3 regions of the Ideonella sp. FW305-24 genome follow, and region 3 is predicted to be linked to each of the others. Evidence: predicted binding sites of a transcription regulator. Region 3 holds the regulator's gene; each other region holds the start of a gene.
The links. The regulator FNR, encoded in region 3, switches genes on or off when oxygen is low (the NO sensors DNR and NnrR bind a similar motif). The targets are predictions, from matches to a motif close to TTGATNNNNATCAA.

Region 1: a site for FNR is predicted at 2,117-2,130, ahead of AC3WR5_RS24185 (universal stress protein). Genes of this name have one in related genera too.
Region 2: a site for FNR is predicted at 1,937-1,950, ahead of AC3WR5_RS24320 (universal stress protein). Genes of this name have one in related genera too.

What each region holds. Positions count from the first base shown of each region.
Region 1 covers NZ_JBYTAI010000010.1:206,580-209,847, forward strand. The annotation lists gene AC3WR5_RS24175 (dienelactone hydrolase family protein) at 1-605, shown strand, start outside; gene AC3WR5_RS24180 (ZIP family metal transporter) at 685-1,461, shown strand; gene AC3WR5_RS24185 (universal stress protein) at 1,608-2,042, opposite strand; gene AC3WR5_RS24190 (sulfurtransferase) at 2,163-3,032, opposite strand; gene AC3WR5_RS24195 (DMT family transporter) at 3,050-3,268, opposite strand, start outside.
Region 2 covers NZ_JBYTAI010000011.1:9,348-12,615, reverse strand. The annotation lists gene AC3WR5_RS24325 (cation-translocating P-type ATPase) at 1-1,857, opposite strand, end outside; gene AC3WR5_RS24320 (universal stress protein) at 2,020-2,856, shown strand; gene AC3WR5_RS24315 (hemerythrin domain-containing protein) at 2,917-3,268, opposite strand, start outside.
Region 3 covers NZ_JBYTAI010000001.1:200,387-203,654, forward strand. The annotation lists gene hemN (oxygen-independent coproporphyrinogen III oxidase) at 1-991, opposite strand, end outside; gene fnr (fumarate/nitrate reduction transcriptional regulator Fnr) at 1,112-1,852, shown strand; gene AC3WR5_RS00870 (hypothetical protein) at 1,911-2,231, opposite strand; gene AC3WR5_RS00875 (nitrogen fixation protein FixH) at 2,206-2,439, opposite strand; gene ccoG (cytochrome c oxidase accessory protein CcoG) at 2,463-3,268, opposite strand, start outside.

The sequences.
Region 1 (3,268 bases), on a different contig from region 3:
ACATTGCCGACATCGCGCGGCGCTTTGCGAAGCTGGGCTACTGCGCGATTGCGCCCGAGCTGTTCGTGCGCCAGGGTGACCCGGGCAGCTACGGCGAGATCGCCAAGCTGATCAGCGAGGTCGTCGCCAAGGTGCCGGATGCGCAGGTCATGGGCGATCTGGACGCCACCGTCGCCTGGGCCAGGACGCAGGGCATGGACACTGGCAAGCTGGGCATCACCGGCTTTTGCTGGGGCGGCCGCATCACCTGGCTGTACGCCGCGCACAACCCGGCGGTGAAGGCGGGCGTGGCCTGGTATGGCCGTCTGGTGGGTGAGCCGAACGCGCTCTCGCCCAAGAACCCGGTGGACCTGGTGGGCGAGCTGAAGGCGCCGGTGCTGGGCCTGTACGGCGGCAAGGACACCGGCATCACGCTTGACACGGTTGATACGATGAAAAAAGCGCTGGCCAGTGGCAGCCCTGCGGCGAAACAGTCCGAGTTCGTGGTCTACCCCGAAGCCGGCCATGCCTTCAATGCGGACTACCGGGCCAGCTACCTGAAGTCTGCCGCCGACGATGGCTGGCAGCGCTGCAGCGCCTGGTTCCGCAGCCACGGCGTGGCCTGAGTCCTTTCGCAGCAGTCTTCGCATCCTTGCCGGCTTCCAGCCGCGTCCCCCCGGGCGCGGCTTTGTTTTTGTCTGACCCATGACGCTGTTCTACATTGTGATGTCCACGCTGATCGGCGGCGTGCTGTCGGTGGTCGTGGCTGCTTCGCTGACCTTTGCCGTGCTGAGCAAGCTGGTCAAGCACCTGGTCAGCCTGTCGGCCGGTGTGCTGCTGGGCACCGCGCTGCTGCACGTCATGCCGGAGGCCTTCGAGGGCGGCAAGGCCGAGCCGCACACGCTGTTCGCGGTGCTGCTGGGCGGGCTGCTGTTCTTCTTCCTGCTGGAGAAGGCCGAGCTGTACCGGCACGACCATCACCACGAAGGTGACGGGCACCACCACCACCATCACTTCGATGCCGAACGGGCCGGCCGCGGTGGCTTCAGCGTGCTGCTGGGCGACAGCATCCACAACTTCTGCGATGGCGTGATCATTGCCGCCGCTTTCCTGGCCGACCCGCACCTGGGGCTGACCACCTCGATCGCCATCATCCTGCACGAGATCCCGCAGGAAGTCGGCGACACCATCGTGCTGATCAACGCCGGCCTGAGCCGCAAGCGCGCGCTGTTCTACAACGCGCTGTCCGGCCTCGCGGCCGTGGTGGGCGGCGTGCTGGGCTACTACGTGGTGGGGGCGTGGATCGGCGTGATGCCGTACCTGATGGTGGCAGCGTCCAGCAGCTTCATCTACGTGGCCGTGGCCGACCTGCTGCCGCAGATGCAAAAGCGCCTGCCCTGGCGCGACCTGGTGTCGCAGATCGTCTGGATCGGCGCCGGCCTGCTCTTGGTCTCATTCGCCATCAGCTTCATGCACGATTGAATGGGGCACCCGGTCTCGCGAGTACGCAAGACCACCCGCCGGGCGGGTTGGCGCAGCCGCTTGGGGCGGCCCGGCGCCGCTGCGCTGTTGGCGCAACGAGCCACGTGGCTGACGCTGCTACCCGCGAACGGCGGCCTTGGTGCAATTCATTTGACGACGAGCACCGGGATCTTGCAGTGCGTCAAGACCTTCTGCGTCTCGCTGCCCAGCAGCAGCGCGCTGACGCCGCGGCGGCCGTGGGAGGCCATCACGATCAGGTCGCAGCCCTTGTCCTTGGCCAGGTCGACGATGGCTTCCCAGGCGTGCACGGCTTCGACGGTGAAGGCGGTGCAGGGCACGCCAGCGGCGGCTGCGGCGTCGGTCACGACCTTGACGCGGGCGGCAGCAATGCGCTCCTGCGCGTCATAGAACTCCTGCGGCGGCACCGGCTGCATTTCGCTGATGGCGCTGTAGGGGAAGGGCTCCTTGACGCTGATGGTGGTCAGCTTGGCGCCCAGCGTGCGGGCCAGCGTGGTGGCGGCCAGGACGGCCTGGGCGGTGATGTCGGAACCGTCTGTGGGGACCAGGATATGTTGGTACATGCTGCACTCCTTCTGGCGAGCTGGCGACCCGTGGGTCGGGTGCCGACAGTGTGGCCCTGCCTCGCGGCAAGGGCTTGATCTGCCTCAAGCCCAACAGGGGCAAACGGAGTGCCGCCTGTTTCAACTCCTGGCGACAGGCCGCGCCGGGTCGGCCGACCACTCGCTCCACGAGCCAGGGTAGAGGGCCGAGCCGTTCAGGCCGGCATGTTCCAGCGCCAGCAGGTTGTGGCAGGCGGTGACGCCGGAGCCGCACTGGTTCACCACCTGCCCGGGTTTCAGGCCCATGGCTTCGAAGGTGGCGCGCAGCGCCGCCGCCGGCAGGAAGCGGCCATCCGGGCCCAGGTTGTCCTTGAAGAAGCGGTTCAGTGCACCAGGGATGTGGCCCGCCACGGCGTCCAGCGGTTCGGTCTCGCCGCGGAAGCGTTCGCCGGCCCGCGCGTCCAGCACCGTGACTTGGCCGAGCTGGCGCAGCAGCGTGTCGGCCTGCACGGTCGGCATCGTCGTGTCGCCCAGCGGGTAGCTTGACGCGGGTGGGGCTGGCGCTGCTTCGCCACTTTCGACACGGCCGCCTGCGGCCTGCCACGCGGCCAGGCCACCGTCCAGCACGGCCACCGCGCCTTGGCCCAGCCAGCGCAGCATCCACCAGGCGCGCGCGGCATACGGGCCGCCTTGCTGGTCGTAGCAGACGACGCCGCGCTCGGGCGTCAGGCCCCAGCTTGCGACAGTTTCGGCGAAGGCCTCGCGCGTGGGCAGCGGGTGGCGGCCGCCGCGGATCGAGCCTTCCGGGCTCTTGGGTGCGCTGAGTTCGCGTTCCAGGTGCGCGTAGCGCGCGCCGGCGATGTGCCGGTCCAGGAAGGCGCGCTCGCCAGCACCGCTGTCCGCCAGGTCGAAGCTGCAGTCCAGCAGCAGCGGTGGCGGCGTTTGCTGCAGCAGCGCTTGCAACTGCTCGGCGGTGATCAGCGGGGCCCAGGCTTTGGCGGCGGTGCTCATGGTGCGGTGCTCCTTGGTCAGGTGTCGGTTGGCTCGGGTGCGTCCGGTGCGGCCTTGTGGCGCAGCAGCGTGGCGGCCAGGCCGGCGGCAATGATCAGGCCCATGCCCATCAGGGCCGAGCCGGTGATGGGGTCATGGAACACCAGCACGCCAAACAGGAAGGACCAGGCGATGCCCAGGTACTGCAGGCTGGCATTGGTCAGCACCCGGCCGATGGCATAGGCGCGTGTCATCAG
Region 2 (3,268 bases), on a different contig from region 3:
GCGCACCGCCTGCACCAGCGACGCAAAGTCGTCGTTCAGCAGCACCAGCGCGGCGGCTTCGCGGGCCACGTCGGTGCCACGCTGGCCCATGGCCACGCCGATGTCGGCGGCGCGCAGCGCGGGCGCGTCGTTGACACCGTCACCTGTCATTGCCACCACCTCGCCGCGCTGCTGTAGCGCCTGCACGATGCGCAGCTTCTGCGCCGGGTCCACCCGCGCGAAGACCTGCACGCTGGCGAGCTGCTGCCTGAGCTCGGCGTCGCTCATGCCCGCCAGCGCCACGCCGGTGAGCACCTCGGGCGCCGCCGCCTGCAGCCCGGCCTGCAGGGCGATGGCGCGCGCCGTCAGCGGTGCGTCGCCGGTGATCATCACGACCCGCATGCCTGCCGCGCGACACGCCGCGACGGCGGCCGGCACGTTGGCCCGCAACGGATCCCGGAAACCCAGCAGGCCCAGCGGGGCCAGCGCCAGGCCCGCTGGCAGGCTGCCATCGTCGGAGGCCTTGTCGGCCCGACCCCACACGACGGCCAGCACCCGCATGCCTTCGCTGCTCCAGCTGCGCGCGCACTCGGCCAGGCGCGCCAGCAGGGCCGGGTCGCCGCTGCATTGGGCCAGCAGCGCTTCGGGCGCACCCTTGAGCCAGACGGTGGCGCCCCCAGCCTCGCTGTCCCGCCACCAATGGGTGACCCAAGGCCTGCCAGGGCCCACACCCAGGCGCGGCCCCAGCGTGAAGCGGCCGTCGGACGGCGGCGGGCCACCCGCGGCGCGGAAGATCGCGCGGTCCATCGGCTCGATGCCGTGCGGCAGGCTGGCCCGCATCGCGCCGGCCAGCAGCGCCGCGGCGTGCTCGCCCGGTGCATGGCCGGTCACATCCACCGGGGCTTCGCCGTCGTGCAGCGCCACCAGGGTCATCTCGTTGCGCGTCAGCGTGCCGGTCTTGTCCACGCACAGCACGCTGACGGTGCCCAGCGCCTCGATGGCCTGCGGCTCCCGGGTGAGCACGCCTTGCCGGGCCAGCCGCCATGCACCGATGGCCAGCATGACCGTCCAGACCACTGCGAATTCTTCCGGGATCAGCGACATCGCCAGGGTCAGCCCGATCAGCAGCCCTTCGGACCAGGAGCCGGTGCGCCAGGCGTGCAGGCTGCTGCTGACCAGGCAGATCAGCAGCGCCATGATGGCCACGCGCCGCACCAGCTGCTTCAGCTCGGCCTCCAGCCGGCTGGGCCGCCGGTGCAGCTGCTGCAGGCTGTGGCCCAGGCGACCCAGCGTGGTCCGGGCGCCGGTGGCGGTGACCACGGCCACGCCGTCGCCCTGGACCACCAGGCTGCCGGCCGACAGGCTGGACTCGCTGCCCTCGCCACCCGGGTGCTTGGGCACCGGCAGCGACTCGCCGGTCAGCTGCGACTCGTCCACCTGCACAATGCCGCCTTCGACCAGGCGCGCGTCGGCTGCCAGCCGGTCACCCTCATCAATCACCAGCCGGTCGCCGCAGACCAACTCGGCGCTGGCGACCCGCAGCGCCTGCCCATCGCGGATCACGGTGCAGCGCGGGGCCGACAGGTCCTTCAGCGCATGCAGCACCCGCTCTGTCCGGTGCGCCTGGTAGATCGCCAGCCCGCCGACCAGCAGGGCCGAGAGCATCAGCAGCGCCGCGTCCTCGCGGTTGCCCAGCAGGCCGTACAGGCCGGCGGTGACCAGCAGCAACAGGATCATCGGCTGCGTCATGACCTCCCAGGCCATCTGCAGCAGGCCGCGGCGCGGCGCGGCGGGCAGCAGGTTCGGGCCGTCGCGTGAGCGCAGGCGGAGCACTTCGTCGGAGGCAAGGCCGCGGGGGTTGTCGGGAGTTGGCGGCACGGCGTTCATCCTGCAGGTATCGCCGAACCGGAGGTGCTGCGCCTTGATTCAGCGCAGGCCGTTTGAACCTGGGCTGCGCTTGCGGCAGATCAAGCGCGGCGGAGCGGCACCGCCGAAGAATCCGGCGGTGCCCGCGAACCCTCGTTCGCCAAGGAGCTTGCCATGACCTATCGCAGCCTGCTGGTCCACCTGGACAGTGATGCGCAGTGCGCGGCCCGCACCCGGCTTGCCCGTCGCCTGGCCGCCGACCTGGCCTGCCACCTGGTCGGGCTGGCGCCCACCGGGCTGATCGAGCTGCAGCGGGTGGACTACGGGGGCAACCTGGCCGGCCTGGCCGAGATGGCGCGCGATGCGCTTCGCCAGGAGGCCGAAGCGGTGGCGCTGCGATTCCGGCGCGACTGCGAAGCCGCGGGCCTGCGGTCCGTTGAGACCGTGGTCGACGAGGCCCACAAGGCAGAATCCATTGTGCGCCATGCCCACTGCAGCGACCTGGCCGTGCTGAGCCAGGCCGACCCCGACGCCCCCGGCGGCCCGGCGCAGCAGGACTTGGTGGCGCGTGTGGTGCTGGAAAGCGCCCGCCCCACGCTGCTGCTGCCGTATGCCGGACATTTCGAGACGGTAGCGCAGCGGGCGCTGGTGGCCTGGGACGACAGCGCCGAGGCGGCCAGGGCCTTGCGCGACGCGCTGCCGCTGCTGCGGCGCGCCGAGCGGGTGCAGCTGGTGCTGTGGCGGCGCGGCACCGGCCTGGGCCAGCTGTCCGATGAAAGCCTGAAGCCGGTGCAGCGCTGGCTGATGTGGCAGGGCGTGACCGCCGACGTGGCCTGCCTGGCCACCGAGCTGGACATTGCCAACGCCACCCTCTCGCACGCGGCCGACACCAGCGCCGACCTGATCGTGATGGGCGCCTATGGCCATGCGCGCTGGTCCGAGCGCCTGCTGGGCGGCGCCACCCGCGGCGTGTTGCAGACGATGACCGTGCCGGTGCTGATGTCGCACTGAGCTTGGCGCGTCGCAGCGTCGCAAGCAGCCGCCTTCGCGGCCGTCTTCACGCCAGGCGCATCACGCCCGCAGGACCGCGGACCCGCGCGTTGCGGCGCCCAGGCGTGCCAGCACGCTGCGGCAGTCGCAGCCGGTGGCTGACGCAGCCTGCTGGTCGGCGCCGGCTGGGAACGCCAGCGCGAGTTCACGCCAGTCATGCTCGGCCAGGAATTGCTCGGCCAGTGGCAAGACCTGCCGCTCTTCGGCGGCCATGTGCGCGCGCTGGAACAGCGTGTGGCGGCGGACCAGCCGCTCGAAGGTCTCGCGCCGGGACGTGCCAATCATCTCGAAGCGCAGCAGCGCGTGCTCCAGTTCGCGCAACCAGCGCTGGCCCTGCTCGTGTTCGTCCTCCAGGCGGTCCAGCAGGCAGCGG
Region 3 (3,268 bases):
GGAAATTGCGGTGCAGCCGACCTTCGCGCTTGGCCACGGCAAGAGGATCGTCCGGCAGCGCGAAGTGGTCCATGCCCACATAGGTGTAGCCGCGACCCAGCAAGCCGGCGATGGCACCGCCCAGCATTTCCACACGTTGCGCGGCGCTGGGCAGCTGCAGGGTGTCGATGCGGCGCTGCGGCTTGAAGCGCTGCGGCAGGTGGGCATAGGCGTACAGCGCCAGGCGGTCCGGCCGCAGTTCGCCGATCTGCGCAATGGTGCGCGCGAAGCTGGCCGGCGTCTGCTGCGGCAGGCCGTAGATCAGGTCGGCATTGATGGAGGCGAAGCCCAGTTCGCGCGCGCTGACCATCAAGGCTTTCACGCTTTCGAACGGCTGCACGCGGTGCACCGCCTGCTGCACCTGCGGATCGAAGTCCTGCACGCCGAAGCTGATGCGGTTGAAGCCCAGTGTGCGCAGGTGGGCCAGGCGCTCGGCGCTGACGGTGCGCGGGTCGACCTCGATCGACAGCTCCGCCCCTTCGGTGAAGCCGAAGGCTGCGCGCAGCGAAGCCAGCAGACGGCCCAGCTCCTCGTCGGACAGGAAGGTCGGCGAGCCGCCGCCCAGGTGCAGCTGCGAGACCAGCTGCGAAGCCGACGGGCCGTCGCCCAGTGCGGCGCGCACCAGGCCGATCTCGGTGTCCAGCGCCTGCAGGTATTCGGTGGCGCGCTCGTGATGGCGGGTGATGACCTTGTTGCAGGCGCAGTAGTAGCAGACCGACTCGCAGAACGGAATGTGCACGTAGACCGACAGCGGCCCGCCCAGCGCCGCGCCGCCGCCGCGCAACGCCAGCGCTCGGCGGCACTCGGCCGGGCCGAAGGCTTCGACGAAGCGGTCTGCCGTGGGGTAGGAGGTGTAGCGCGGGCCGGGGGCGTCGAAGCGCCGCAGCAAGGCCTCGGGCAGCAGCGGCGACGCCTGCTCTGCGCCAGCGGAGGTCGACGAAAGGACTGTCATGCCCGGCATGCTGCCCGGCACCGGCCTTGGCCGGCTTGATCTGGCGCAAGCGCCCACAGCAGCCGGGCTTGAACAATCAGGTCCCGGACCTTTGTTGTCTCACATCAAGACTGCCCCGCCATGATTCCCCTGACCGATGCCTGCGCCGCCCAGGCCAAGCCCAATGTGGCCTGCTCACACTGCAATCTGCGCGAGCTGTGCCTGCCGGTGGGCATTCCGGAAGACGAACTGCAGCGGCTGGACGGCATGGTCGCCACCCGCCGCAGCGTGCGCCGCGGCCACACGCTGTTTCGCCACGGCGATCCGTTCGAAGCGGTCTACGCGGTGCGCACCGGCTTCTTCAAGACCCGCATCACGCCCGAAGACGGGCGCGACCAAGTCACCGGCTTCCAGATGGCGGGCGAACTGCTGGGTCTGGACGGCATTGGCAATGACCACCATGCCTGCGACGCCGTGGCGCTGGAAGACTCTCAGGTTTGCGTGATTCCCTACAGCCAGCTCACGCAGCTCTCGCGCGAATTCCCCGGCCTGCAGCGCCAGTTCCACAAGATCATGAGCCGCGAGATCGTGCGCGACCATGGCGTGATGCTGCTGCTGGGCAGCATGCGGGCCGAAGAGCGCCTGGCAGTGTTCCTGCTGAACCTCTCGCAGCGGCTCAAGGCGCGCGGCTTCTCGCCGTCTTCGCTGGTGCTGCGCATGACACGCGAGGAAATTGGCACCTACCTGGGCCTGAAGCTGGAGACCGTGAGCCGCTGCTTCTCGAAGTTCCAGGAAGACGGCGTGCTGGCGGTACGCCAGCGGCAGATCGACGTGCTGGACCCCGAGGCCTTGCAGCGCCTGGTAAACAACGCGCACGGCTGATCCAGCCGAGCCGCGGCGGTGCCACCCCCCTGCGTGACGGGCTCCGCGGCGCCAGCGGTCATTCGGGCGCCGCCTCGCGCTCGCGCCGCAAGCCGCCCACCAGCCACAAAGTAGCGGCCGACGAAATGGCGGTCGTGACCCAGAAGACCAGGAATGCCAGCGAACAGATGGCGTTGCGCGACCATTCGGATTCGCCGCTGCCTGGCAGGTCGTGCACGCTGCCGGGGTCCACGAAGGCGAACATCAGGCCGGCGAGCAGGCCCGCCATCACGAATGCAGGCCAGAGCACCAGCAGCAGCCTGCTGCGAAGCCTGGGCCGGAAAGCGACGGTGCGCTCCTCCGGCTCGTCTTCCTCAACGGCGTGTGGGGCTGGCAGCATGATTGCGCGCCTGCATGGCATCGGTCGTGGCCCCCTGCTCTGCGCTGCCCGCCTCCAACAGCGGCCGGTCCCGGCCGTGCAGCGCCAGGCCGAAGGTGGCGAAGCTCGCCACCACCACGAGGGCGGGGCCGCCAAACACCATCCAGGCAGTGGGCACCCGCCACCAGGGCAAGGTCGGTTGAAACTGTTCGATGGGCCTTGCCTTCATGGCTTGTCTCCTTGTTGGCGGAATCAGCGGGGGATCACAAACGAGGACTTTTCGCTCACCGCGGCACCCGCGGCGCCCAGCGGCGACACCTCGAAACGGATCGGGTGGGCGCCCGGTTTCAAGGCCGCCGCCTGCTCGGGCGGCACCCGCACCGCGAGCGTCACCCAGCGGGCTTCGGCAGGCAGCAGGCTGACCTCCGGGCTGCCGGACAGCACAGCGCCGGGAATGCCCTGCACTGCCACGTGATAGCGCTGTGGCTGCTCGGTGGCATTCATCAACTGCAGCCGGAAGACGTTCTCGACCAGGCCGTCTTCAACGATGCGCGCCAGCGTGGCGCGGTCGCGCACCACGTCCACCTTCAGCGTGCGGCGCAGACTGAGGCTGGTGACAAACGCGACGGCGATGACGATCAGCACCGCGCCATAGATCAGCACCCGGGGCCGCAGCAGGTGCGGCAGGTCAAGCGCTGGCTTGGGCGGCTTGGTGAGGTCCGGATGCGGTTCCTGCCGGGCCAGCGCATTCTGCGTGGCATAGCGGATCAGGCCGCGCGGATAGTGCATCTTGTCCATCACACCGTCGCAGGCGTCGATGCAGGCGGTGCAGGCGATGCATTCGTACTGCAGCCCCTCGCGGATGTCGATGCCGGCCGGGCAGACCTGCACGCACAGGCTGCAGTCGATGCACTGGCCCAGGCCGGCGCTCGCCAGGTCGGTGCCGCGGGCGCGCGTGCCGCGTGGGTCGCCGCGAGCGCTGTCGTAGCTGACGATCAGCGTGTCCTTGTCAAACATCGCGCTCTGGAAGCGCGCGTACGGGCACATGTACTGGCAGA